DNA from 2 places in the Variovorax sp. YR266 genome. Region 2 is predicted to be linked to the other one. Evidence: riboswitches for the same ligand, from Rfam matches in the RefSeq annotation. Region 2 holds a riboswitch; the other holds the start of a gene.
The links. Region 2 has a riboswitch for thiamine pyrophosphate ahead of BLW48_RS08530 (purine-cytosine permease family protein). Riboswitches for the same ligand answer to the same signal wherever they lie in the genome.
Positions count from the first base shown of each region.

Region 1: it holds a riboswitch for thiamine pyrophosphate, as region 2 does, so the genes downstream of both, thiC (phosphomethylpyrimidine synthase ThiC) here and BLW48_RS08530 (purine-cytosine permease family protein) in region 2, are expected to answer to the same signal.

Region 1 is NZ_FNPM01000008.1:41,771-55,883, forward strand. It holds gene BLW48_RS35025 (hypothetical protein) at 1-36, shown strand, start outside; gene BLW48_RS20820 (SEL1-like repeat protein) at 112-918, shown strand; gene BLW48_RS20825 (glutamate carboxypeptidase) at 985-2,232, shown strand; gene BLW48_RS20830 (acyl-CoA dehydrogenase family protein) at 2,266-3,396, shown strand; gene iaaH (indoleacetamide hydrolase) at 3,527-5,038, shown strand; gene BLW48_RS20840 (helix-turn-helix transcriptional regulator) at 5,031-5,777, opposite strand; gene BLW48_RS20845 (hybrid sensor histidine kinase/response regulator) at 5,908-7,695, shown strand; gene BLW48_RS20850 (YchJ family protein) at 7,752-8,186, shown strand; TPP riboswitch at 8,213-8,318, shown strand; gene thiC (phosphomethylpyrimidine synthase ThiC) at 8,409-10,292, shown strand; gene BLW48_RS20860 (HAD family hydrolase) at 10,356-11,048, shown strand; gene BLW48_RS20865 (thioredoxin family protein) at 11,100-11,426, shown strand; gene BLW48_RS20870 (AraC family transcriptional regulator) at 11,497-12,525, opposite strand; gene BLW48_RS20875 (isovaleryl-CoA dehydrogenase) at 12,668-13,840, shown strand; gene BLW48_RS20880 (AMP-binding protein) at 13,858-14,113, shown strand, end outside.
Region 2 is NZ_FNPM01000002.1:627,510-641,622, reverse strand. It holds gene BLW48_RS08585 (alpha/beta hydrolase family protein) at 1-742, opposite strand, end outside; gene BLW48_RS08580 (AraC family transcriptional regulator) at 739-1,602, opposite strand; gene BLW48_RS08575 (autotransporter family protein) at 1,794-4,694, shown strand; tRNA gene BLW48_RS08570 (tRNA-Asn) at 4,773-4,848, opposite strand; tRNA gene BLW48_RS08565 (tRNA-Asn) at 5,011-5,086, opposite strand; gene BLW48_RS08560 (TonB-dependent siderophore receptor) at 5,136-7,262, opposite strand; gene BLW48_RS08555 (thiamine phosphate synthase) at 7,268-8,206, opposite strand; gene BLW48_RS08550 (thiazole synthase) at 8,203-9,015, opposite strand; gene thiS (sulfur carrier protein ThiS) at 9,034-9,231, opposite strand; gene BLW48_RS08540 (FAD-dependent oxidoreductase) at 9,228-10,319, opposite strand; gene thiD (bifunctional hydroxymethylpyrimidine kinase/phosphomethylpyrimidine kinase) at 10,364-11,218, shown strand; gene BLW48_RS08530 (purine-cytosine permease family protein) at 11,157-12,494, opposite strand; TPP riboswitch at 12,571-12,671, opposite strand; gene BLW48_RS08525 (adenylate/guanylate cyclase domain-containing protein) at 12,873-14,113, shown strand, end outside.

The DNA of each region.
Region 1 (14,113 bases), on a different contig from region 2:
CCGGCCGACGTCGAAATCGTCGCTGCAATCCGTTGAATGGCGAAGGGGGGCCGTCACTCGCTGCCGTGGCCTTCGCTGTTTGCAGGAGCCGTCTTTTTCGCCGCATGCGCCATGCTGTTGTACGAGTCGGCGCGCGAATACTTCCCCCGCAGCGACTTGTCCGCTTTCGACACGCAACGTGCCGGGCTGTTAAGTGCCGAACTGCGTGCCGCTTACGAGCAGGAACTGTTCAGCGAGTTGTCTCAATGGAATCGCCCCAGCCGTCGCTATCCGACGGAGGCTGGTGTCGGTCAACGCGAAGAGCGATGGAGGCAACTGGCCGGTGAAGGGCTCGAGCTGGCGCATATCGCCGTGCAGGTACTTCAGCCCGATGGCGGCTTCGTCTACCCGCTCGAGAAGCCGATGGATCGGTTGCAAGCGCTCGCAGAGCAGGGTGACTCCGGTGCGATGTGCCTGATGACCGGGCTCGTCGGTCAAGTCAAGAGGTCGCGCTTGTCCATCGAGCATTCCGAGATTGCAAGGAAATGGCTGCTTCGGGGTCTAGAGCGCGGTCATGCAGAGTGCCAACTGCAGCTGGGACGTCGCCTGATCCTTGGCATCGATGGGGTGGCCAAGGATGCGAAGCGCGGACTGGCCTTGGAAATTTCCGCTCGTCGTGCCGGATACGCTCACGACGTGGATGGACTGACGGCATATTTTCAGCAGCGATGGTCAACCGAATCTGCTGATCTCACCAGGCTGTATTGCTGGCTGTCCATCGATGCCCAATCGCGCTTGACGGATGGGCCGCAGAACATGCTGAGACTCTTGCGTGCCGAGGCGCGACGTATCGATTCCGAAGGGCTGATGGGGCTCGCAAGCCGGCTCGAGAACTCGCGTTTCTCCTTGCAGGCATGTGTCGACTTGGGCACAGGCTGAACTCGTCCTTGGCAACGCGGACGATGCCTAGAATGGTAGTTTCGCCCCCATCTGGAGACCTTGTTCATGTATTCGGCCATTCCCCGCAACACCGTCGCCGCGCTGGTTGCTTTGGTTTTTTTGGCGCCTGTCACCTGGGCCCAGAAGCGCGACAACGTGCTGTTCCAGGCTGCCACCGACGAGCAGCCCGCGGTGATCAAGACGCTGGAAAAGCTGGTCAACATCGAGACCGGTACCGGTGACGCCGAAGGCATCGCCGCCGCCGGCAGCTACCTCGAGGGCGAACTCAAGAACCTGGGCTTCACCGTCACGCGCAGCAAGTCGGCCGGCATCGTGGTGGGCGACAACATCGTGGGCAAGATCAAGGGCCGCGGCGGCAAGAACCTGCTGCTGCTCTCGCACATGGACACCGTGTACCTGAAGGGCATCCTCGCGAAGGCGCCGTTCAAGATCGAAGGCGACAAGGCCTACGGCCCCGGCATCGCCGACGACAAGGGCGGCAACGCCGTCATCCTGCACACGCTCAAGCTGCTGAAGGACTACGGCGTGCGCGACTACGGCACCATCACCGTGCTGTTCAACACTGATGAAGAAAAAGGCTCCTTCGGCTCGCGCGACCTGATCCAGGAAGAAGCCAAGCTGGCCGACTACGTGCTCTCCTTCGAGCCCACCAGCGCCGGCGACGAGAAGCTCTCGCTCGGTACCTCGGGCATCGCCTATGTGCAGGTCAACATCACCGGCAAGGCCTCGCATGCGGGCGCGGCGCCCGAGCTGGGCGTGAACGCGCTGGTCGAGGCCTCCGACCTCGTGCTGCGCACCATGAGCATCGACGACAAGTCGAAGAACCTGCGCTTCAACTGGACCATTGCCAAGGCCGGCAACGTGTCGAACATCATCCCCGCCAGCGCCACGCTGAATGCCGACGTGCGCTATGCGCGCAACGAAGACTTCGATGCCGCGATGAAGACGCTGGAAGAACGCGCGCAGCAGAAGAAACTGCCCGAGGCCGACGTCAAGGTGATCGTCACGCGCGGCCGCCCGGCCTTCAATGCCGGCGAAGGCGGCAAGAAGCTGGTCGACAAGGCCGTGGGCTACTACAAGGAAGCCGGCGGCACGCTGGGCGTGGAAGAGCGCACCGGCGGCGGCACCGACGCAGCCTATGCGGCGCTCTCGGGCAAGCCCGTGATCGAGAGCCTGGGCCTGCCGGGCTTCGGCTACCACAGCGACAAGGCCGAGTACGTGGACATCAGCGCCATTCCGCGCCGCCTGTACATGGCCGCTCGCCTGATCATGGATCTGGGCGCCGGCAAGTAAGCACGAACAGAAGAAAAGACAGGAGACAACGCCATGCTGCTCAGCACCGACCAGGAAGCCATCCGCGACGCGGTGCGCGATTTCTCGCAAGCCGAACTCTGGCCCAACGCGCCCAAGTGGGACCGCGAGCACAGCTTTCCGAAAGAAGCCCACCAGGGCCTCGCGGCGCTGGGCGCCTACGGCATCTGCGTGCCCGAAGAGAATGGCGGCGCCGGCCTCGACTACCTTACGCTCGCGCTGGTGCTGGAAGAAATCGCGGCCGGCGACGGCGGCACCAGCACCGCCATCAGCGTGACCAACTGCCCGGTCAACGCCATCCTCATGCGCTACGGCAACGCGCAGCAGAAGAAGCAGTGGCTCGAACCGCTGGCGCAGGGCCAGATGCTCGGCGCCTTCTGTCTCACCGAGCCGCAGGCAGGCAGCGATGCCTCGAGCCTGCGCACCACGGCGCGCAAGGACGGCGACGCCTACGTGATCGACGGCGTGAAGCAGTTCATCACCAGCGGCAAGAACGGCCAGGTGGCCATCGTCATCGCGGTAACGGACAAGGGCGCAGGCAAGCGCGGCATGAGCGCGTTCATCGTGCCGACCGATGCGCCGGGCTACAACGTGGCGCGCCTCGAAGACAAGCTGGGCCAGCACAGCAGCGACACAGCGCAGATCAACTTCGACGGCTGCCGCATCCCGCGCGAGAACCTGATCGGCGCGGAAGGCGAGGGCTACAAGATCGCGCTCGGCGCGCTCGAAGGCGGCCGCATCGGCATTGCCGCGCAGAGCGTGGGCATGGCACGCAGCGCCTTCGACGTGGCGCTGGCCTATGCCAAGGAACGCCAGGCTTTCGGCGGCTCGATCTTCGACCAGCAGGCCGTGGGCTTTCGCCTGGCCGAATGCGCGACGCAGCTCGAAGCCGCGCGCCAGCTGATCTGGCATGCCGCGAGCCTGCGCGACGCCGGCTTGCCCTGCCTGAAGGAAGCCGCCATGGCCAAGCTGTTCGCCAGCGAGATGGCCGAGCGCGTGTGCAGCGCGGCCATCCAGACGCTGGGCGGCTACGGCTACGTGAACGACTTTCCGCTGGAGCGCATCTACCGCGACGTGCGCGTGTGCCAGATCTATGAAGGCACTTCGGACATCCAGAAGCTGTTGATCCAACGCGCGCTGGCGTGAGCGACATGCGGCCGGGGCGGGTGATGTTCCGGTAGCGCCGCAACCCCCACCCGTCTGTCATCGGTTTGGATGACAGACAGATACGCGCAGCAGGCGCAGCATGGTGGCCTCTTTGTCGGAGGTCTTTGTCATGTCCATCTTCAGAACCGCTTCCCCCGCATTGGCACTCCTGTGCATCGGTGCCGTGGCCCTGCCGGCGCGCGCGCAGCTCGCAGCCCCTGGTATTTCCACGCTGACCGCGACCGAAGCCGTGCAGCAGCTGTGCGCCGGCACCGTCACCAGCGAGCAGTTGGTAACGGCCTACCTCGCCCAAGCCAGGGCCAAGGCGAATCTCAACGCCTTCATCACGCTCGACGAAGCCGGCGCACTGAAGGCCGCGCGCGCCGCCGATGCACTGCGCAAGCGCGGTGGCGCCTGCAAGCCGCTGGCCGGCCTGCCGGTGGCCATCAAGGACAACATCCAGGTGCAGGGCCTGCCCGCGACGGCCGGCACACCCGCGCTCAAGGGCTTCGTGCCCTCCGCCGACGCCCCGGTGGTGGCCAGGCTGCGCGCGGCCGGCGCGGTGGTGCTCGGCAAGACGAACATGCACGAACTGGCCTTCGGCGTCACCGGCTACAACCCCGCGTTCCAGACCGGCCCCGAGGTGGGCGTGCGCAATGCCTACGACGCGACTCGCATCGCGGGCGGCTCGTCGTCGGGCAACGGCACCGCGCTGGGTGCGCGCATGGCGCCGGCCGCGCTGGGCACCGACACGGGCGGGTCGGTGCGCATTCCGTGTGCGTTCAACGGCTGTGCATCGCTGCGTCCCACTGTGGGGCGCTATCCGCAGCAGGGCATTGCGCCGATCTCGCACACGCGCGACACGGCGGGGCCGATGGCGCAATCGATGGCCGACGTGGCGCTGCTCGACAGCGTCATCGCGGGCGGCAAGCCGCTCAAGCCCGCCGACCTGAAGCGCGTGCGGCTCGGCGTGGTGCCGGCCATGCAGGCCAATCTCGACGCCGACACGCGCGCCGCCACCGATGCCGCGTTTGCGAAACTGCGCGCTGCCGGCGTCACGCTGGTCGATGTGGAGATGCCGAAGCTGATGGAGCTCAACGGCGCGGTCGGCTTTCCGCTGGCGCTCTACGAGGCGCACGACGACATGGTGACCTACCTCGCGAAGTACCGAACGGGCATCGACATTGCGCAGCTCACGGCCGGCATTGCCAGCCCCGACGTCAAGGGCACCTTCGAGACCTTCGTCATCCCGCGCAAGCTGCCTGCGGCCAGCGGCGTGGTCGATGCGAAGCCGGTCTACGAGAACGCGATGCGCGTCGCGCGCCCGGCGCTGCAGAAGCTCTACCGCGACACCTTCGCGAAGAACAGGCTCGATGCGCTGGTGTTCCCGACGGTGCCGCGCGTGGCACTGGCCGCGGGGGCCGAAGCCAGCAGCCCCGAGAACTTCGGCTCGTTGATCCAGAACACCGACCCGGGCAGCAACGCCGGCATACCGGGCGTGCAGTTGCCATCGGGCCTCGGCGCAACCAGCGGCCTGCCCGTGGGCCTGGAGCTGGACGGCCCTGCCGGCAGCGACCGCAAGCTGCTGGCCGTGGGCATGGCGGTGGAGCAGGTGCTCGGCCGGCTGCCGGCGCCTAAGTGAGCGCGAGCGGCATGGCCCAGCCTGCGAGCGCCGAGCGGCGCTCGATGCCCAGCTTGTCGAAGATGCGACGCAGGTAGGTGCGCACGGTGGGCACGCCCACCGCGAGGCGTCGCGCGATCTCCTTGTCGGTGAGCCCTTCGCGCACGCAGCGGGCCACTTCCTGCTCGCGCACGCTCAGCAAGGCCCACGCGGCTTCGCGCGCCCCGGACGCCGGAGCAGTCGCGCGCTGCGCCCGTTGCAGGGCGCCCGCGAACGCCGGCTCGATCAGGTCGAGCAACGCCTTCTCGTGATCGCCGAAATCGCTGCGCCCCTTGCGGCGCCAGATGCGCAGGTCTCCCAGCGCGCGTTCGCCCTCGAAGGCATGCAGGTTCATGCCCCAGTGCAGCCCGTCGCGCGCGAGAAAGTCGTTGAAGAACGCGGTGCGCATCAACTCGCGCTGCGGCATCACTTCGGTCACGCGCGTGGCGCGGCGGCGCGACTGCAGCACGAAGGTGATCGGGTCGTGGTGCTGGTGCCACTGCGCATAGCTGTCGAGATTCGCGGGGTCCATGTGTAGCGCCACGCGCGCGCCGAAGCTGCTGCTCGCGGCGTCCCACACGAAGGAGGCGAACTGGTCCGCATGCAGCAGGTCGAGCAGCGCCCAGCCCAGGCGCTCGCGGATCTCCTGCTCGCCGCGGTCTTCCGCCAGCAGCGTGAAAACGCCGCGCAGTGCGTGCTGTTCAGAGCCTGTGAGGTACATACATCGCCGACTTTCTCGAGGGAGCCGTTGTAACGCTAACGTTTAGCAAGCGCCGCGCCAAGGGTGGATGCCCGCGAATGCATGCGCCGCGCGGTCATGCATATCGCGCAGAATCGACGGCAGCCCGGCCATGCCATCGACAACTCCCATCACCGAACACGCATCCAGGCCGCTGCTGAAGCGGTTCCGTGACTATTGGATCGAGGCGCCCAACGCCAATCCGCTGGTGGACCAGAGCCTGGCGCGCGCCTATGTGATCGACACGCGGGACACGCCGCTGTCAGCCGCCGTCACGGCCGCGGTGTTCTGGATGCTGTTCCTCGTTCTCACCGGCAATCGCGGCACGCTCGTGTGGGCCGTGCTGGTGCACGCGATGCAATGGAACATGCACCGCCATCTGCACCGGCTGGATCCGGCCGCCATCGATGCAGCCACTGCCGCGCGCACGCGCCGGCGGCTGGAGTTGCGCATGCTGTTCCCGGGGCTGGTGTGGGCGTTGGCGCCGTGGCTGTTCTTCCCGCATGGCGACCTTGCCCACATCCTGCTCATGTACTTCTTCGTGAGCGGCACGACCAGCGTGATCATTGCCGCGCTTGCCCAGTGGTGGCTGGCCGCCCTGTGCTTCGGCGTCCCGGTGTTCCTGAGCCTGGCGCTGCGGCTGGTGCTGGAGCCGGGCAGCGTGACGGTCATCATGGGGTGCCTTGCGGTGTCGCAGCTCGTGGCGGCTCTGCACTATGCGCGCAAGCAAAACCGGTTGATCGTCGGCTCCATCGAGAACGGCTTCGAGAACGCGCGCCTGGCCGAAGCGCTGTCGCGCCAGCTCGACCACGTGGCACAGCTTGCCGCGCAGCGCGCCCGCATCTTTGCGGCCGCCAACCACGACCTGCGCCAGCCCATGCATGCGCTGGCAATCTTCGTCGACGCGCTGGACACGCGCAATCCGCCCACGGCCGAGAACCTGCGCTTCATGCGCGACAGCGTAGATGCCCTGCGCGGCTCCATCGATGCGCTGCTGGACATCGCGCAGCTCGACGGCGGCGTGGCGCCCGTTCGCCCCGAGCCGATGCGCCTGCAGCCGCTGTTCGATGCGCTGCACGGGCGCTTTGCGGCGCTGGCCGCGGCCAAGGGGCTGCACCTGCGCGTGCGCCCCACGCGCGCCGCGGTGCAGGCGGACGCGCGCATGCTCGCGCGGCTGCTCGGCAACCTGGTGGACAACGCGATCAAGTACACCCCCTCGGGCACCGTGCTGGTCTGCGCCAGGCATGTGACGCCGGGCGCCTGGCGCATCGAGGTGCGCGATTCCGGCGTGGGCATCGACGCGCGGCACCAGGCGCAGGTGTTCGAGGAGTTTTTCCAGATCGACAACCCCGGACGCGACCGCAGCCGCGGGCTCGGGCTGGGCCTGTCGCTGGTGGCGAGCATGGCGCAGGTGATGGGTTCGCGCATCCAGGTGCGCACCGCACCGGGCCGCGGCAGCACCTTCTCGCTGGTGCTCGATAAGACGGCCGCGCCACCGGCAGATGACGACCTGGCCGTGCCGGCCGGGCCAACGGAAGAAGCGGCCGCCCTTCGCATCCTGGTGCTCGACGACGAGCAACCCGTGCGCGAGGCCATGCGTTCGCTTCTGTCCGCCTGGGGCCACGAGGTGGTGCTGGCGGCCAACCCGCGCGAAGCCTTGCAGCACGGCGGCGTGTTCGACCTGATGCTGAGCGACCTGCGCCTGGGCAGCGGCCTCTCGGGCCTGGCCGCCGCGCAGGCCTTGCAGGCGGTCGGCAAGGCGCGCAACGTCGTCATCCTCACCGGCGAAACCGCGCATGCGACGCGGGCCGAGGTCGAGCGCGCGGGCTATGCGCTGATCTACAAGCCGGCGGGTGCGCAGGCCCTGCAGGAAGCCATTGCCGCAAGCCGGCCTGCCTAGCCTCGGGGCTTGCCCTGTCCGCGCCCGGCCCGCAAGGTGTTCCAATAGCGGTCTTCATGAGCGCCAACGATCCCACCACCGGACCTTGCCCCTGCGGCCGTACAGACCGCCGCGACAAGCCCATCGGCTACGCCCTGTGCTGTGGCCGCTATCTCGACGATTTCGGGAACACGCCCGCGCCCGACGCCGAATCGCTGATGCGTTCGCGCTATTCGGCCTTCGTGCTGGAGCGCGGCGAATACCTGCTCGCCACCTGGCATGCGTCGAAGCGGCCGGCCTCGATCGAGTTCGAGCCGGGCGTCAAGTGGCTGGGGCTGGACATCCGCTCGCGCTCGGTGCTCGACGCGGACCATGCCGAGATCGAGTTCGTCGCGCGCCAGCGCAGCGCGGCCACGGGTGCCGCCACGCGCCTGCACGAGCGCAGCCGCTTCGTGCGCGAAGGCGACCGCTGGTACTACCTGGACGGCGACCTGCAAGTACCCCTGGGTTGACGCACCGGGCCGAGGCCCGCACAATCGGCCCCGCTCCGGGGTGCACGCATGTGGCGTGCTGAGATGGCAAAGCAGCCGACCCGCGAACTTGATCCGGGTCATACCGGCGTAAGAAGAGCTGCACTCCCTGACTTCGGTCCGTCACTCCCCCTTCCGTGACGGGCTTCCCGAAGCCCACCGAGCGATTGCGGAGCACCCTTTCCTCAACAAGGAGTGCCTCCGATGAATGCCCCCGACAAGTTCACCACGCTGCTTTCGCTGACGCGCGAGCCTTTTCCCGCGTCGCACAAGTGCGTCATTCCGGGCAGCCGGCCCGACCTGTTCGTGCCCGTGCGCGACGTTGCGCTGACCAACGGCGAGACCGTGTCGCTCTACGACACCTCCGGCCCGTACACAGACCCGAAGGTCGAGATCGACGTGCGCCGCGGCCTGCCCGACGTGCGCGGCGCCTGGGTGCTGGAGCGCAACGACACCGAAAGTTACGAAGGCCGCTCGCATCACGCGCTGGACGACGGCGCCAAGAACGAAGACCGCGACGCGCAACGCCTGGCCGAACTGCGCGCCGGCGCCTCGGCACTGCAGCGCACGCCGCGCCGCGCGAAGTCGGGCGCCAACGTCACGCAGATGCACTACGCGCGCCGCGGCATCGTCACGCCCGAAATGGAGTACGTGGCCTTGCGCGAGAACGGCAAGCGCGAGTGGATGGCCGAATACCTTGCCAACGAAGAGCGCGCCAGGCGCGTGATGGGCAACCCGATGGGCGCGACCATTCCGCGCATCATCACGCCCGAGTTCGTGCGCGACGAAGTGGCCCGCGGCCGCGCCATCATTCCCGCGAACATCAACCACCCCGAAGTCGAGCCGATGGCCATCGGCCGCAACTTCAAGGTGAAGATCAACGCCAACATCGGCAACTCGGCTGTCACGTCGAGCATCGAGGAAGAGGTCGAGAAGCTGGTGTGGGCCATTCGCTGGGGCGCCGACAACGTGATGGACCTGTCCACCGGCAAGAACATCCACACCACGCGCGACTGGATCGTGCGCAACTCGCCGGTGCCCATCGGCACGGTGCCCATCTACCAGGCGCTCGAGAAGGTGGGCGGCGTGGCCGAAGACCTGACCTGGGAGATCTACCGCGACACGCTGATCGAGCAGGCCGAGCAGGGCGTCGACTACTTCACCATCCACGCCGGCCTGCGCCTGCCGTTCATCCACCTCACGGCCGACCGCATGACGGGCATCGTGTCGCGCGGCGGATCGATCATGGCCAAGTGGTGCATCGCGCACCACAAGGAGAGCTTTCTCTACACGCACTTCGAAGACATCTGCGACATCATGAAGGCCTACGACGTGAGCTTCTCGCTCGGCGACGGCCTGCGTCCCGGCTCGGGCGCCGATGCCAACGACGAAGCGCAGTTCGCCGAGCTGCGCACGCTGGGCGAGCTCACGCAGATCGCATGGAAGCACGACGTGCAGACCATGATCGAAGGGCCGGGCCATGTGCCGATGCACATGATCCAGTCGAACATGGACGAGCAGCTCAAGCACTGCCACGAGGCGCCGTTCTACACGCTCGGGCCGCTGACGATCGACATCGCGCCGGGCTACGACCACATTGCCAGCGCCATCGGCGCGGCCATGATCGGCTGGGCCGGCACCGCGATGCTTTGCTACGTGACTCCGAAGGAACACCTGGGGCTGCCGGACCGCGACGACGTGAAGCAGGGGATCATTGCCTACAAGATCGCCGCGCATGCGGCGGATGTGGCAAAGGGGCACCCTGGGGCTCGCTCGCGCGACGATGCGCTGAGCAAGGCGCGCTTCGAATTCCGCTGGCAAGACCAGTTCAACCTGGGCCTCGACCCCGACACCGCGCGCGAATTCCATGACGAGACGCTGCCGAAGGATTCGAGCAAGGTGGCGCATTTCTGTTCGATGTGCGGGCCCAAGTTCTGCTCGATGAAGATCACGCAGGAAGTGCGCGAATACGCAGCGAAGAAGGGCGTGGCCGAGGCAGCCGCCATGGCCGAGGGCATGGAAGAGAAGTCGAAGGAATTCATGGCCGGTGGCGGCGAGATGTACATCCCGATCCGTCCGATAGCCTGAGCTTCCTCCTGCGAAAAGGGGGCGTTGCTACCATGGGGCCAATCACCGAACTCCGGCACCGCAATGACCCCCTTTCCTTTTTCCGCCGTTCTCTTCGACTGCGACGGCGTGCTCGTCGATTCCGAACCCATCACCAACCGCGTGCTCGCCGAAATGCTCGGCGAGCTTGGCTGGCACATCACGACCGAGGAATCGATGAACACCTTCACCGGCAAGGCGGTGAAGGACGAGGCCGCGCTCATCGAGACGAAGACCGGCGTCAGGATCACCGACGACTGGCTCAAGACCTTCCGCGCCCGCCGCAATGAGGCGCTGGAGCGCGACCTCGTCGCCATTCCCCACGCGCCCGCCGCCATCCGCGAAATCCATTCAAGGCTCAAGGGCCGTATCGCCTGCGCTTCCGGTGCCGACCGCCACAAGGTCGAACTGCAGCTTGCGAAGGTCGGCATGCTCGACTATTTCCAGGGCCGCATCTTCAGCGGACACGAGATGCCGCGCTCCAAGCCGCACCCCGACGTGTATCTCGCTGCGGCGGAAGCCCTCGGCGTCGACCCGAAGCGCTGCGCCATCGTCGAAGACACCGTCACCGGCGCAATGGCCGGCGTGGCTGCAGGAGCCACTGTGTTCGGCTACAGCACCGGCGAATCGGGCCACAGCGGCCCCGGCCCTCTGCTCAGCGTGGGCGCGGTGAAGGTGTTCAGCGACATGGCCGAACTGCCGGCGCTGCTTTCGGGCTACGGGCTGCAGGCGGCCTGAGTTTCTGGTGGAATGCAGGGCGCAACTCCCGAGCAGCAGGAACCACTTCCCATGACTTCCGAATACAAAACCGAGCAGCCCGACCGCAGCGAGATCGACGCGCTCACCGGCCCTGCCGTGGTCGAGTTCGGCACCAACTGGTGCGGCATCTGCAAGGCCGCCCAGCCGAACATCGCCGAGGCCTTTACCAAGTACCCGGACATTCGCCGCATCAAGGTCGAAGACGGCAGCGGGCGTCCGCTGGGGCGTTCGTTCAACGTGCGGCTGTGGCCCACGCTGGTGTTCATGCGTGACGGCAAGCAGGTCGCGAAGCTGGTGCGGCCTGAGGACAGTCAGTCGATTGCCGACGCGCTTGCGTTGATCGCACAGCCTAGCTGACGCGTCATTCCCGGAGGGAAGTACCCGGTGTCATTCGCACGCACCCCGAACGTGCCCCGAACGCCCTCCGCTACAGCCCCTGCTGCCGAAAGTCGCGAGGCGCATGCCCCGTCCACTGCAGGAACGCCCGCGAAAAACTCTTCTCGTTGCGAAACCCCACGGCCAGCGCCACCTGCTTGACAGGCCGCGTGGTGCGGCGCAACAGGTCGACAGCCATCTCGTGGCGCACCTCGTTCTTCAGCACCTGCAGCGAAGTGCCTTCCTCGTGCAGCTGCCGGTGCAGCGTGCGGCTCGACACGTTGAGCAGCCCGGCCAGCGCCTCGGCGGTGGTGGCCTCGCTGGCGCGTGAACGCAGCAGCTCGCGCACGCGCTGGCCCAGCAGGCGGTCGCGCCGGTACTGCAGGATTGTGAGCGGCAGTGCGCGCCTGAGCATGGTGCGCAGCGCGCGTTCGTCTCGCTGCAAGGGCAGGGCGAGATAGCGCTCGTCGAAACTGATGCCCGCCTGCGGCGCGTCGAAGCGCACGTCTGGCGTGAACATCAGCGGATAGGCGTCGCTGTGCGGCGGCGCGGCAAACGGAAAGCTCGCGTGTCGCAGCGAGATGCGCGAGTCGATGGCCCAGCACATGTAGCCGTGCACGAAGCGCAGGGTGGTCACCAGGCAGAACTCGCGGAAGGCGTCGTCCAGCGGGACGTTCTCGGCGATGCGCAGCGTGGCCATGCCGCCGGCCACTTCGAGCGACAGGCCGATGTCCTCGGTCAGCAGCCGGTGGTGGCGGCACCAGCGCTTGATGGCCACGCCCAGGTCGGGCGAGCTCAGGGAGGCGCGGCACAGCAGGCCGTAGGTGCCCCAGGGCAGGCGCCGCGAGAACCAGCCGAGTGTTTCGTCGTCGAGCTCCTGCATGGCGTGGCCCGACAGCACCTCGAACTGCGCGGCCGTCACCCGCGCGCCCGGCCGGGCCAGTTCGCGCGGCGTGATCTGTGCCGCCTTCAGGGCCTCGGCAGGGTCCATGCCGTAGCGCTCGTAGCCCTGCACGATAGCTCTCACGAAGGCCATCGGCGTTACGGCGCGGGCGGGTCTGAGGAACGACGGGGGCGACATGGTGCAGCGGATCGGTCATGGCGTGATTTGCAACCATTGTGGCGCCAATTGCGGCACGGCGAGGCGTAAGCTGCGATCTTTCGCAAGCGCCATCCAGCGCGGGTGGCATTGCGCGCAGACCCCTTCAGAGGAGACAAACCCCATGCACGATCCCGGCCTGAACTTCGACCTGGGCGACACCATCGACTCGCTGCGCAGCGCCATCCAGGACTTCGCCGCCAACGAAATCGCGCCGCGCGCCGCCGACATCGACCGCGACAACCTGTTCCCGCACGACCTGTGGAAGAAGCTTGGCGACCTCGGCCTGCACGGCATGACGGTGAAAGAGGAATTCGGCGGCACCGAGCTGGGCTACCTGGCGCACATCGTGGCCATGGAAGAAGTCTCGCGCGCCTCGGCCTCGGTGGGCCTGTCTTACGGTGCGCACTCCAACCTGTGCGTGAACCAGATCCATCGCAACGGCAGCGACGCACAGAAGAAGAAATACCTGCCCAAGCTGGTGAGCGGCGAGCACGTCGGCGCGCTGGCCATGAGCGAGCCCAACGCCGGCTCCGACGTGGTGAGCATGAAGCTCAAGGCCGAGAAGAAGAACGGCTACTACGTGCTCAACGGCGGCAAGATGTGGATCACCAACGGCGGCGACGCCGACACGCTGGTCATCTACGCCAAGACCGAGCCCGAGATGGGCGCGCGCGGCATGACGGCCTTCATCGTCGAGAAGAACTTCAAGGGCTTTTCCGCCGGTACCAAGCTCGACAAGCTCGGCATGCGCGGCTCCAACACCTTCCCGCTGTTCTTCGACAACTGCGAAGTGCCGGAAGAGAACGTGCTCGGCGGAGAAGGCCAGGGCGCAAGGGTGCTGATGAGCGGCCTCGACTACGAACGCGCAGTGCTCTCGGGTGGCCCGCTCGGAATCATGGCTGCGTGCATGGACGCGGTGCTGCCCTTCATCCACGAGCGCAAGCAGTTCGGCCAGAGCATCGGCGAGTTCCAGCTCATGCAGGGCAAGCTGGCGGACATGTATTCGACGTGGCAGGCGACGCGTGCGTACGTGTATGCCGTGGGCAAGGCCTGCGACCGCAACGACCATGCGCGCACCTTCCGCAAGGATGCGGCGGGTGCCATCCTGTATTCCGCAGAGAAGGCGACGTGGATGGCCGGCGAGGCAATCCAGGCGCTGGGCGGCGTTGGCTACACGAAGGACTTTCCGGTCGAGCGGCTGTGGCGCGATGCCAAGCTGTACGAGATCGGCGCGGGCACCAGCGAAATCCGCCGCATGCTGATCGGCCGCGAGCTGTTCTCCGAAACCGCCTGAAGGAAGGACGCATCGCCATGGCGCTCTTGACCCAAAGCATGGCGCAAGGCGCCACCGATGTCCCCCTCATCGAACAACCCATCGGCGACTTCTTCGACGACATGGTCGGCAAGCAGCCCGACCGCGAGGCGCTCGTCAGTCGCCACGAAGGCCAGCGCTACACCTACCGCGAGCTGCAGGCCGAATCGAACAAACTCGCCAGCGCACTGCTGAACCTCGGCCTTGCGCCCGGCGACCGCGTGGGCATCTGGTCGCACAACAACGTGGCGTGGG
Region 2 (14,113 bases):
CAACGCCATCGCCTCCGAAGGCCGAGGCCCACAGCTGTATCGGAAGCGTTACGCCCTTCAGGCCGCTGGCGTCGAAGGCAGTCAGGGGATCGACGATGACTGCGGCCTTGATGCGGTCGTCCCGCGGCGGCATTTGCGGCAGTTCGTTGCGGCGGATTTCTCCGCACAGCGGGACCGTGGAAGCTGGCGGGCACAGGTCTTCGCGCAACCGGAAGTCCGGAACGGCGCCTACCGAGACGAGGCCGGTGTAGCCGCCCGCCGAGAAGCCAAAGAAGCCGATCCGATTCGCATCGAGCGCGGCGCGTCCGGGCCAGGCGCCGAGCATGTAGTCGACCAGCCGCTTCATGTCAGCCGGCCGCGTGGCGTAGACCGACAGATGGGCCGCGCCGCTCATGTCCTGAAAGTTGTGGCCCGGGTGGTTGATGGCAGCCACGACGAAGCCCGCGTCGGCAAGCGTGGCTGCTGTGTCGTGGTGAAGGAGAGATGAGCCACCCTTGCTGTGCGAGACCACGACCAGCGGCAGTTGCGTGCCGGAGATCGGGCAGTTCCTGGTGCCCTCGATGACCAGCGGATCGACTGCGATCTTGCCTGCGGGTACATCGCAGGGTGTCCACACTGCACCGAGCAGCGCCGGGCCGTCTTTGCTGGCGGGCACTTCGATGAGGCCGAAACCCGCGGCGTGCGCCAGGCCGGCGCAAAGGCAGAGGGCGACGAGGAAGAGGCAGCGGCGCCACGAGCTCATGACGTGCTCGCGCGTCGGATGGGAATCAGCAGATCGGTGCGCAGTTCGGCCGGCGAGACCTTGCGGGACGAGTTCAGGTAGTGCTCCAGCGTGGGCCGGTCGTCCGGCTCGTAGCCGCTGGCCGGCAGCCACCGGACATAGAGGGCGCGCACGGCCGCGTTGATCTGGGAGTAGGGGCCGGCCAGGCGGTGCACGGCGTAGCAGCCACCGGGAATGTCGAGCATCTGGACCTCGGCGTCTTCCGGCCAAGGGTCGGGCGATGCGACGGCGGCGTAGTACCTGAAGCTGGCCGAGTCTTCGGGTTCGTTGAACGAGGCGCCCCACCGGTCCGAGATGACTCGCCCACCGGCCTGCAGGCGCAGCCGCCGATGGGTATGGGGAATGGTCGCGAATGACCCCTGGTGCCGCAGCGCGTGCAGCCGCTGCGCCGGGCACTCGACGATCCGCACGGCCGGTGCAGCGCCTTCGTTGTTCTCACCGGAACGCGGCAGCGCATCGACGTCGAGGATCGCCCGCGACATCTGCTGCTGGAATGCGCGCGGCGACTGTCCGGTGAACTGGCCGAAGGCGCGCGTGAAGGCTTGCGGGCTCTCGTAGCCCACGGCCAGCGCGACCTGCGTGACGCTCTGGGTACCGCCTTCCAGCAGGCGGGTGGCGAGCGCCAGCCGAACGCGGCGGACCGTGGCGGCCACCGTTTCGCCGGCCACGCTTGCGTAGACGCGGTGGAAGTGAAAGGGCGAGAAGTGCGCGAGCCGCGCGAGGTCTTCGAGCCGGTGATCGGCCATCGGGTCCGCGACGATGGCCGCGACTGCGCGCGCCACGCGGGCCCGGTAGTCCTGCTCGGTTCGACGGCTTTCCATGCGCGGGAGTTTGCATCCTTCGCCGGGCCGGTACTTAGCCGACTTTGCGCATATTCAAAAAGATGCCGGGGCTTGCTGATCTGCCCGAAGAAAGGCTCCAAACGCGGATTTGTTCACAATTGAATACATTGGTGCTAATCTAGAGTTGCGGTCTGTCACACCATCGTCATGGCGTGCATCTGGAGCCGTCTTTGAAGCACCCGCATTTCTTCGCCCTTGGTGTCCTTCCCCGCACATGCCTTTTCGGCGCGCTGCTGCTGTGGTCGGCGGGCGACGCGATGGCGGCCTGCACCAGCACTTCGGGCGTGAGACTGCAAGCCACGGCGGGCTCCGTGTGCAGCGCGGCCGGCAGCTACGGCAGCAGCGGCGTGCCCGGGGGGCAATCAGCACTGGGCGCATCGGGCGGCGGCATCGTCAATGCCGCGGGCCTCATCACCATGACGATGTCCCAGAGCGGCATCAACGGCGTGTACGCGACGGGCACCGGCTCGCAGATCAACCTGCTTGGTGGCCTGACGCTGGACCGCCCCGGCGCAAGCACGGGCATCCGCGGCCTGCGCGCGGCGAGCGGGGGCACCGTCACCGTGAACGGGCCGTTGTCGATCACGCTGTCCAACGGGGCCAGCAACTATGGCATTTACGCGGAGCTGGCGAACACTCGCGTCATCCTGAACGGCGACACCAGCATCACCATGGGAGCCGGGGCTTCGTACTCTCCCGGCATTCGCATGACTACGGGGGCGAGCCTCGTGTCGAACGGTGCGATGGTCATCAGCGCGGCTGGCGACTCGAGGTCCGATGCGATCGCGACCGATCTTGGCGGCACCGCGCAACTGAACGGCAGCCTGAACCTGAGCGTGAGCGGCCAGCAGGCCTCGGCGCTCAAGATCACCAGCGCCGGAACCATCACCTACACGGGCACGGCAAGCCTGAACAACTCGGGCCTCAACGGGTCGGGCATCCGTGCGGTCACGGGCGGCGTGGCAACGGCCGCCGCATCGTCGAGCACCACGATCCATTCGAGCGGCATCAACAGCATCGGCATCTCGGTGCGCGATGCCGGCTCGCAGGTGAACCTGGCGGGCCCCGTGGCGATCCAGGCCACCGGCGTCACTCAGGCGAACACGCCAAGCGGCACGCAGGAGTCGTACGCCGCGGGCCTGCTGGTCACCGGCGGCGGCGCGATCAACGCGACGGGCTCGCTCGCGATCACCACCACCGACGCCAGCAGCTACGGCGCCGCGATGCTCGCCAGCAGCCCTTCGATCAGCGCCACCGGCACCGGCTCCATCACCGCCGCTGGCAGTGCGCTGGGCTTTCTCTCGGGCTCAGGCCAGACGGCAAGCTTCGACGGCTTTGCAATCACAAGCGCATCGGGCGACCTCGTGCGCGTCGATGCAGCCACTGGCGCGGTGCTCACATTGAAGAACACGAGCGCCACCGCCAGCAGCTCCGGCAACCTGCTGCAGGCACTAAACGGCAGCAGCCTCACTTTCACCGCCGATCGCAGCACGCTGAGCGGCAACGTCGTGACGGACACCACCAGCGTCGTCGACATGCGCCTGTTGAACGGTTCCAGCCTTGCGGGCAGCATCGATCCGGTGGACCTCACCGTCGATGCCACGAGCCGCTGGACGATGACGGGCAGCTCGTCGCTGAGCAGCGTGACGCTCGCGGGGCGAATCGACTTCCAGCCGCCGGGCTCTGCGGGCTCAGGCTTCGTGCCGCAGACGCTCACCGTCAACGGCAACTGGGTGGGGCAGGGCGGCATCGTGGGCATGCGCACTGCCCTCGGGGACTCCGGCTCACTGACTGATCGCATCGTCATCAACGCAGGCACCGTGAGTGGCACCACCACGCTGCAAGTGAGCAATGCAGGCGGCCTCGGCGCATTGACGACGGGCGACGGCATCATGCTCGTGAGCGCCATCAATGGAGCGACGACCACGGCGCAGACCACGAAGAATGGCTTCTCCCTGGCTGGCGGCCATGTGGACGCCGGCGCCTACGAGTACCGCCTCTACAGCGCGGACGCCTCAGGGGCCGGCGAGAACTGGTACCTGCGCTCGACCGCGCCGGCGACCGCGAGTCCGACAGGCCCGGCCACCGCGACCTTGCCAACCTACCGCGCCGAGGTTCCCCTGTTCGCCGCGCTGCCGTCGCAACTTCGGCGGGCCGATCTGGCGATGCTGGGCAACCTGCACCGGCGCATGGGCGATGGCGATGGTGTCGCGTCGAATGAAAGTGCGCCGCAGGGCCAGCGTGCCGCATGGGGCCGGCTGGTGTACGCCGACATCGACCTGCGCCAGCAGGGCGCGGTCGCGCCCTCAAGCGACGGGCGCCTGCGCGGCTTCCAGACCGGTGTGGACCTGTATGCGCCAACGGGCTCGGCATGGCGCGCCGGTGTGTACGTCGGCCAGCTCGAAGGCCGCGTCGGCGTGCAAGGCTTTGCGCGTGGCGTGCAGGGCACTGTGGGCAGCAACGACCTGCGCTCGCGCTACCTGGCGGCCTACGCCACGTGGAAGGACGATGAGAACAATCGCTATGCCGACGCCGTCCTGCAGGGCGGCAGCCACCGCTACGGCGTTGAAGCGACGGGCAACCAGGCCAGCTGGGGCAAGGGCCGCAGCCTGCTGGCGTCGCTGGAGGTCGGACAGGCCTTCGGGCTCGCTCCGGGCTGGCGCATCGAGCCGCAGGCCCAGGTCGTCTATCAGAAGCTGAAGCTCGACGACGCAGTTCTCTCCGGTGCCAATGTGTCGCAGCAAACCGGTGGCGGTTGGCTAGGCCGCCTTGGCGTACGCGTGCGCGGTGAAGTTGCAACGGCCGCCGGCCTGCTGCAGCCCTATGCACGCCTGAACCTCTACAGCGCCAGCGCGGGCACCGACGTCGCGCAGTTCATCAACGCGGCGGCCGTCACGCGCATCGCCAGTGCCACCGGCTACCGCAGCGTGGAGCTGACCGGTGGATTTACCTTGCCGCTTTCGCGAGCCGCCAGTGTCTATGGCGAGATCGGTCGCCTCTATGCGATGGGCGGTGACACGCGGGCACGGTCGTCGTTGCAAGGGTCTGCTGGCGTGCGCGCGCGCTGGTAGCGTTGTGAAGCGAAGAAAAAGAAAAAGCCCGCTGTCCATAAAAGACAGCGGGCTTTCCAGAGGCCTTGCGGCTTGTATTGGCTCCTCGACCTGGGCTCGAACCAGGGACCTACGGATTAACAGTCCGGCGCTCTACCGACTGAGCTATCGAGGAACAGCCTCAAATTATATGCAATGGATTTGTCGATCCTGGCCGGCCGGCTGCATTTTTTGCGTCGGTGCGATGACTGCCCGCAACACCTTCGCCACAGCGCAATTGAAAATGCCCCGCTACCTTTTGAGTAGCGGGGCATTCAGAGGCCTTGCGGCTTTGTAGTGGCTCCTCGACCTGGGCTCGAACCAGGGACCTACGGATTAACAGTCCGGCGCTCTACCAACTGAGCTATCGAGGAACAAGCCTTAGATTATAGCGTGCTTTTTTACGGCTTCTCAAGAGTGCGTTCAAAGCGCAACGCTCAGGCCCAGACGCAGCGTGCGCGGCGCACCCGGGAACAGATACACGTGGCTGAACTGGTAGGGCGATTCCTTCCAGTAGCGGCGGTCGAACAAGTTGTCGACGGCCAGCGTCCAGCTCGTGTTCACGCCGCGCAGCTTGGTGTCGTAGCGCAGCACCGCATCGACGCGTGTCCACGAAGGCAGCGTGATCGAACCATCGGGCAGCACGTTGCGCCGGCCTTCATACGAAAGCTGCCCCGCGATTTCAAGCCCCGGCACCGATGCGACGCGGTACGCAGCCTGCGCACGCAGCACTTCCTTGGGCACGTTGGTCGGCGATTGCCCATTGAGCGCCGGATTCGCAGTGCTGCCGCGCCGCTTGGCATCGATCACCGCGACGCTGCCACCGATGCGCCACGGCCCCTGGCTCCATTGCGCACCGGCCTCCAGGCCGCGATGCACCGCGCGCCCGTCGTTGCGCACTTCGCAATAGGCGCCGCACAGGTCGATGTTGGTCATCGGCCGCGAGATGTCGAACCATGCCACTTGCCAGTTGAAGGCCTCGCTGCCGCCCTTCAGGCCCAGTTCCCATTGGCGCGAGGTGAGCGCGGGCAGTGCCTGCCCCGCGTTGCTGTACTGCGAGACCCTGTTCGGCACGACCTGCGACTCGACACCCTTGCCCCAGCTTGCATAGGCCAGCAGCCCCGGCTGGATGGTGTAGCTCGCCGCGATCCACGGCGTGGTCACGTCCTGCTTGTACCCGGTCGGGCTCGAGCCGTCGTTGCCGATGCTGCTGCGGTCGAGCCGCGTGTGGCGCACGCCGAGCCAGGTGGTGAAGCGGTCATTCCAGCGGATCGCGTCCTGCACCGACAGTTCGGTCGAGCGCTCGTCGCGGTTGGTCTGCGGCGTGGTGGCGTCCGGGCTCGCCGGCACCACGGCTGTGCCCCAGATGTTGCCGGTGCCCGCGTAGTTGTAGGCCTGGTTGTCGAAGCGGTTGCGCACGCGGCTTTGCAGCAGCCCGAAGCCGAGCTCGTGCCGCACGCTGCCCGTCATCACATTGCCCTTGAGGTTGAGGCTGCCCGCCGTCTGCGTGCGGCGCTCGTTGTCGCTGCGGAAGTCGTAGACGTCGAAGGTGCCGTCCGAGCAATACCGGTCGTAGTTGCCTTCGGCGCTGCAGCCGAAGGCGTAGGCCAGCCGGTCGTCGCTCTTCAGCCGCTGCTGGCCGATCTGCGCGCTCCAGCGCCAGTCGGCATTCAGAGCCTGGCTGAAGCGCACCGTGCCCGTCAGCGCCTTGAACACCGAGGGCTGCGACCACGGCTGGTTGTTGAGGTTGATGCGCGGGTCGACTGGCGCCGGCAGCACGTTGCCCAGCAGGCTGTAGCCATTCTGGCTCGGCTGCGTCTTGCGGCTTTGCTCGATCTCGAACTCCAGCACCGAGTCGCGCGTGATGCGCCAGTCGGCCGCGAGCGAGAACAGGTTGCGGTTGCCGTCGAGGTTGTGCGTCAGCGGCTTGAGGTTTTCGCTCGCCACGTTGAGTCGGTAGCCGAACTGGCGGTCTTCACCGAAGCGCCCGCCGAGGTCGAGCGCACCGAGCACGCTGCCACGACTCGTGGTCTCGATGCGCACCGTGCGCAGGTCCTGCTCGGTGGGCCGCTTCACGACGTAGTTGACCAGCCCGCCCGGCGCGCTGGTGCCAGCCTGGATGCCGCTGGTGCCGCGCAAGATTTCGACGCGCTCCTTGTTGTCGAGCGGAATCGATGTCTCGGCGCTGATCGGCAGGCCTTCGCGCCGGTAGTTGAAGCGGTTGTCCAGCACGAAGCCGCGCACCGTGAGGTAGTCCCAGTAGCCCGCGGAGTTGTAGGCGTCGGTGACCGCGGCGTCGAACTGCGTGAGGTCGGCGAGCCGGCGTGCGCCGCTGTCGCGCAGCTGCTTGCTGTCGATCACCGTGGCCGAGATCGGCAGCTCGCGCAGTGGCACGTCGCCGAAGCCGCTCACGTCGGCTTGCGGCGCCGCGGCCGCATCGTTGACGGTGACTTCAGGCAGCGCGGCCTGTTGCGCGTTGGCGCTCCAGGCCGTGGCAAGAAGGGTGGCGGCGATGGCGCACGAGAGAGGCGAGAGGGTGTGTTGCTTCATTCTGTTCAGTTGCTGACCGCAGCGGTGCTCATGGCTGCCATCCATTGCGCGGCCGTGGCCTCGGGGTCTTCGGCCGCGACCAGCGCGCGCACCACGGCGACGGAGCCGACGCCGGTGACCAGCACCTCGGGCAGCCGCACGGCATCGATGCCGCCGATGCCTACCTGCGGATAGCCGCGCAGCAGGCGTGCATAGGCGCCGAGCCGGGCCGCGCCCTGCGGCGCGGTCGCCATCTTCTTGAGCGTGGTCGGGTACACCGCGCCCATCGCGATGTAGCTCGGGCTCACCTTGTCGGCGCGCACCATCTCGGCATAGCCGTGCGTGCTGACGCCCAGCCGCAGGCCGGAAGCGCGCAGTTGCGCCAGTTCGTTCGGCGAGAGTGCGTCCAGGTCTTCCTGGCCGAGGTGAATGCCGTAGGCGCCGGCCGCGATGGCAACCTGCCAGTGGTCGTTGATGAAGAGCAGCGCGCCGGTGCCTTGCACCGCTTCAACGGCCGCCTGCACTTCGCGCTCGATGGCCGAGGCGTCGTCGGACTTGAAGCGCAGCTGCACCGTCGGTACTCCTGCACGCGCCATGCGGCCGACCCATTGCGCGTCGGGCAGCACGGCGTACAGGCCGAGTCGTTCGGGGCAGAGCGGAAATGCATCGTCGCGCGCAGTGGGTGGAAACGGCCGCATGCCGAAGTCTTCGGGCGCGTCGGGCCACAGCGCGGCGTCGAAGCTGCTCAGGCGTTGTGTCTTCACGCGCCAGGCATGGGCCAGGCATTCGGCATCGATCTCGATGAAGCCGAGGGCCGTGCAGGCCTGCTTGGCGCCGCGGTAGACCGGATCGTCCGAAGAGAAGTTCGGTGCACTGATGGGCGTGGATGTGATGGCACCAAAGCGCAGCCCGTGGGCCGCGACGATGGCGTGCGCGATGGCGCGGGCGTCGTTCGCGGTGCTCATGGTGCGTGATGCCAGAAGGGCGTGCCGAGTACGGGCGTGCTCGGCTGGGCGGCGTCTTGCGCTGCCATGGCGCCGGCGCGATATGCGGTGCGGCCGGCCTGCACCGCGTCGGCGAAAGCGCCCGCCATCGCGACCGGGTCTTGCGCCAGCGCAACGGCTGTGTTGAGCAGCACGCCGTCGTAGCCCCATTCCATCACCTGGCAAGCATGCGACGGCAGCCCCAGGCCCGCGTCGACCAGCATCGGCACCTTCAGCCGATCGCGCAGCACCTGCAGCGCATAGGGGTTGACCGGCCCGCGGCCGGTGCCGATGGGTGCGGCCCATGGCATCACCGCCTGGCAGCCGACATCGACCAGTCGCTGGCACAGCACCAGGTCTTCGGTGCAATAGGGCAGCACCTTGAAGCCGTCGCGGATCAGCTGCGAGGCCGCATCGACGAGGTTCAGCGTGTCGGGCTGCAGCGTGTAGTCGTCGCCGATCAGCTCGAGCTTGATCCACGGCGTGTCGAACAGCTCGCGCGCCATCTGCGCGGTGGCGATCACTTCCTGCACGCTGTGGCAGCCGGCGGTGTTGGGCAGCACCGACACGTCGAGCTTGCGCAGCAACTCCCAGAAGCCGTTGCCGAGGTCGCTGTTGCCAGAGCCCTGGCTCGCCGTCTGGCGGCGCAGCGAGGCGGTCAACATCGCTGGCTTTGCGCGCTTCACCGCGGCTTCGAGCAAGTCGGGCGAGGGGTAGCGTGCGGTGCCGAGCAGCAGGCGGCTCTGGAAGGTTTCGCCGTAGAGCACCAGTGGGTCGTTCGTGGTCGTCATGTTCTTTGTCTCCATCATTCAGCCGCCCGTCACGGGGCGGATCACTTCGATGCGGTCGTCGGACTGCAGTGCGCGCGCGGCATACGCCGAACGCGGCACGAACTCCCGGTTCACTGCCACCGCGAAAGGCGGCGTGGCGTTCAGTGCGGCCAGCGCGTCGGTGAGCGTGGCGTGGTCGGGCAGCACGAAAGGCTTGTCGTTGATCAGGATGTTCATGTGTCGGAGGTCTCCATGCCGAAGCTCCTTGCGAGGGCCGAGTGGCCGTGCGCGAGCAGCTCCATCGCGGCGTCGAGCAGCGCGGGCGCGATCATGAAACCGTGGCGGTACAGGCCGTTGATCTGCAGCACGCGCGGCTGCGGCTGGCGGATGGCGGGCAGGTTGTCGGGCAGCGTGGGGCGGCACTGCGTGGCGATCTCGACGATGCGCGCTTCGGCGAAGCCGCTGTGCACGGCATAGGCGGCGCTCAGCAGTTCGAGCGTTGAGCGCACGCTGGCGGGCGACATGTCTTCGGACTCGATCTCGGTCGCGCCGATCACGAACAGGTTGCCGGGCTTGGGCGCGATGTAGAGCGGGTAGCGCGGATGCACGAGGCGGGTGGGGCGCTGCAGGCTCACTTCGGGCGCATGCACGCGGATTACTTCGCCGCGCACGCCGCGCAGTGCGTTCCATTGGGGCTTGGCGCCGAGGCCGCGGCAGTCGATCACCCAGTCGGGCTGGCCTGTCGTGCCGGGTGAAAAATCAGACGGTGCGCGTGGCGATTGCCAGTGCAGCGTGACACGAGGGTTGTCTTGCAGCGTCGCAAGAAGCGAAGCCAACAGCGCACGGTTGTCGAGCTGGCCTTCGCCCGGCAGGAACAGGCCCCGCGCGAAGCGCTGGCCCAGCGAAGGCTCCAGCGCTGTGATGGCCGGGCCGTCGAGCGTCTGTATCGGCGCGAGTTCGGGCACCTGCGCGCCGGTGCGGGCGAGCACGCGCGCAAGCCGCGCGGCTTCGGCGCTGTCCTGCCGGTGCCAGAGCACCAGCGTGCCTTCGCGCTGGAAGAAAACGGGCTGCGCCAGCGAGGCCAGCAGTTCGGGCCAGCGCGAGAGCGCGTGCTGCCCCATGCGCACGACCGACACCGGCGCCACGGCCGATTCGGCAAGCGGCGCAAGCATTGCCGCTGCCACGCGCGCGGCAGCGCCTTCGGCATCGGGACTGCCAGCTTCGAACAGATCGACCTTGCAGCCAGCCTGCGCGAGCGTCACCGCCAGCAGGCGGCCCATGAGGCCCGCGCCGAGGATGGCGGCCGATTGAAAAGGAAGGCTCACAGCCGTGCTCCTTCGCATTGCCGATACCGCCGATAATTTTCGGCATGACCCAAGGACCCACCCAGCGCTACGCACGCGTGCTTTCCATCGCCGGCTCCGACAGCGGCGGCGGCGCCGGCATCCAGGCCGATCTCAAGACCTTCGCGGCCCTCGGCTGCTACGGCATGACGGCCATCACCGCGCTCACCGCGCAGAACACGCTCGGCGTATCGGGCATCCACGGTGTGCCGCCCGATTTCCTCAAGGCGCAGATCCAGGCCGTGGTGGAAGACATTGGCGTCGATGCCGTCAAGCTCGGCATGCTGCATGCGCCCGAGGTGGTCGAGGTGGTGGCCTGGGCCATCGACCGCTACCAGCTGAAGAACGTGGTGCTCGACCCCGTGATGGTCGCCACCAGCGGCGACCGCCTGATCGCCGCCGAGACGGTGCAGGTGCTGGTGCGCGAACTGTTCCCGCGCGCCGTGGTCGTCACGCCCAATCTCGACGAGGCGGCCTTGCTGATAGGCCATGCCATCGATGGCGTCGATGCGCTCGATGACGCGGCAAGCGAGTTGCTCGCGCTCGGCGCGAAGGCCGTGCTGCTCAAGGGCGGCCATCTGCCGGGCGATGGGGTGGTCGACGTGCTGCTGCAATCCGGCGGTGAGCGCAGGCGCCTGGCTTCCAAGCGCATTGCCAGCCGCAACCTGCACGGCACGGGATGCACGCTGTCGTCCGCCATTGCCGCGCACCTTGCGTTGGGTGCGGCGCTGCCCGAGGCGGTCGAACGGGCGCGCACCTACATCCTCGGCGCGATGGCTGCCGGTGCGGATGTGAAGATCGGCGCGGGTCATGGCCCCCTCAACCACGGCTTTGCGCCAGTTCCGACGCACCGCCTGCCGTTGTCAGCTTCGGCCGGCTGAGCCAGGCCAGCACGAAGGTCGCCGCCAGCGTCGGCAGGGCAGAGCCGAACTGCGGCGCCCACTTGGCCAGCGCGTGATACGCCGCGATGCCCGCGATCCAGATCAGCGCCGCGCCGAAGTCGATCTGGCGCGTACCGGCCAGTGATACCGACTGGCCGCTGCCCAGCCGCCCGATGATCACGCCGTACAGCGGCACGAACACCGAGCTCAACAGCAGCAGGAAAGGCTCCAGCGTGTGCATCGGCAGCACCAGCGCCAGTGCGATGCACAGCGCGGCCAGCAGCAGGCCCCAGCGCTTCACGCTCCATCGCGGCAGCAGGCTGTGCGTGGAGACCGAGCCCGAATAGACATCGCCGTACGCGTTGTCGAGTTCGTCGATCAGGATCAGGCCCAGCGCCACCAGTCCGCCCTGCGCCAGCAGCAGCGCTGTGACGAGGCTCGCGCCGGGCTCGGCCACGCTCACCACCATCACGCCCAATGCGTAGCACCAGATGTTCGCCAGCGCATAGCCGATCCAGGTGCCGCTGAACGCGCTGCCCAGCCCTCCGGCATTACGTTTGCCGTGTCGCGCGTAGTCGGCCACCAGCGGCAGCCACGACACCGGCATCGCGATCACGAGGTCGAGCGCGCTGAACATGCCCATCGTGCCGTCGCCCGGACGTGCCCAGAAGGCGTCCAGGCCCTTGGCCTGAAGCTGCGTCGCGAATTGCCATGTGAGCCAGAGCAGCGACAGCACCACCAGCGGCAAGCCGAAGCGGCTCACGAAGCGCCTCACCAGCTTGACCATCGAGCCCGAGAGCAGCGCCAGCAGCACCGCACCCCACAGCAGCGTGGTCAGCACGCCGCCCCAGGCGGTGCCCAGCGAGGGGCCGATCACCGACTGGCCGATGGCTTGCGTACCTTCCCGCATGATGACCAGTTCGAAGGTGGTCCAGCCCACCAGCTGAACGATGTTGAGCAGCACCGGCAGCCGCGCGAAGGCACTGCCGTAGGTGGCGTGCATCAGGCCGGCGCTCGCCAGGCCGCTCTCGCAGCCCAGCCGCGCGGTCCAGGCCAGCAGGCCGGCGCCGACGCAGGAGCCGAGCACGATGGCAATGACTGCATCGCGCGTGCCCACGGCCGGCACCAGGTAGGCGCCGATCTGCATCACCAGCAGGCCCACGCCGAGGCTGAACCAGAGCGAAGCATGGTCGTGCCAGCCGAACACGCGCTGGGACGCGGGCAGCGGCGTCAGCGCCTCGTTCGAGACGGTCGCGTCGTTGTTGTCGTTTGCCATCCATTTGCTCCAGTGCAAAAGGTTTGGCAGGTGGGCGGGGCCCCAGTGGCGCGGCCATCACGCGAGAGAACGTGAGAGGCCACCGGACCAGCTTCCCTGCGCGAGGATTACCTCAATCAGGTTCAAAGGGACTTTCTCAGCCGGACGGCAAGCCGCCCAACACCCCTAGCAAGTACGCCGCGAGGAACCCACGGCGCGGGGCGGAGTTTATCCCCTGCGGGGAAGCCGCAACAGCATGCGTGCCTTTGCGAGGCAGGGAAAACCCGCAGAGCGTGCACAGGCCACGAGAGAATCGGCGTCCAAAGAAGAACTGCCAATCAAAGAAACGGGAGCGCGCGCCGATAAGCGAGCAGGAACAAGAAATGAAGAAGGACTTGCATGGCAGATAGGGATTTCGCTGGCACCGGCCTACGGCGCTTCAGGGTCGACGTAGGCACCATCATCTGCGCCGTCGCGCTGTTGCAGTCGCTGCTGCTGGTGGCATTCGGCTACTGGGCCGCTGAGAAGCTGGTGTCCAGGGTGGGCACGGCCTCGCACAAGATCAACCATGACCGGGTCGAGGACAACGTGCTCGCCTTCCTCGCCAAGACCGAGGGAGTCATTCGCTCGATTGCCGACTCTCCCAGCGTGCACGCCACCGGCGAGGATGGCGAACAGACCGCCGAGATGCTCTGGACCATGCTCGAGCAGACCCCCGAGCTCGACAGCATCAACGTGGCCACCGACGACGGCCACGTCTTGATGGCTGTGCGCTACCCGACCCCGGCCATCCGGCAGGTGTTGCGCGGCCCCGACTTCAGCACCGAAACCTGGCAGTACAAGCGCTCGCCCGACGCCGAGGGCGGCGACGCGAAGCAGCGCTTTGCTACGACGGCCATCACGGCCTATCGCAGCGACTTCGACCCCGAGAAGCGCACCTGGTACCGGGAGGCCATGAAGGCGCATGGACCCGTGTGGACCCAGCCTTTCCTGATGAGCGACTCACAGGAGCTTGCAATCGGCCATTCATTGCCCAGCGCACGTGTCGACGACGAGGGGCACACACGCCGGCTCGTGATCGACGGCAACGTGTCGCTGGGGCATCTGTCGAAGCTCGTGCGCATCTTCGGCGCGCTGGGGACCGGCGAGAGCGCCTTGCTGAGCGCCGACCATCACGTGATTGCGCGCAGCGACCACCCCGACCCGGTGCGCGAACTGGAGTCGCCAGACACCGGTGTGCTAGGCGCCTTGCATGCGCACATGCTTGCCGCGGGCAAGGCGGGTGGCGCTGACGACATGGCTTTTTCCATCGAGCATGAAGGGCGCAAATACCTCGTGCAGACCTCGCACATCCCGCACACCCGGTGGCAACTCGTCAGCTGGGAGCCCGAAGACCTGTTGCTCGGCGGCCTGCATCGCTCGGTGCTCTGGGCGCTGCTGCTGACGCTGAGTTTTCTCGGCATCGCGCTGTTCATCTCGCTGCGGCTGTCGAAGCTCGTGACCCAGCCGATCGAAAACCTCGCGCTTGTCGCGCGCCGCATCGGGCGGCTGGAGCTAGACAACCTGCCGCTCGAGCCGAGCCGGGTTCTGGAGATCCAGCATCTGAACCAGGCGCTGGACGAATCGGCGCGCAGCCTGCA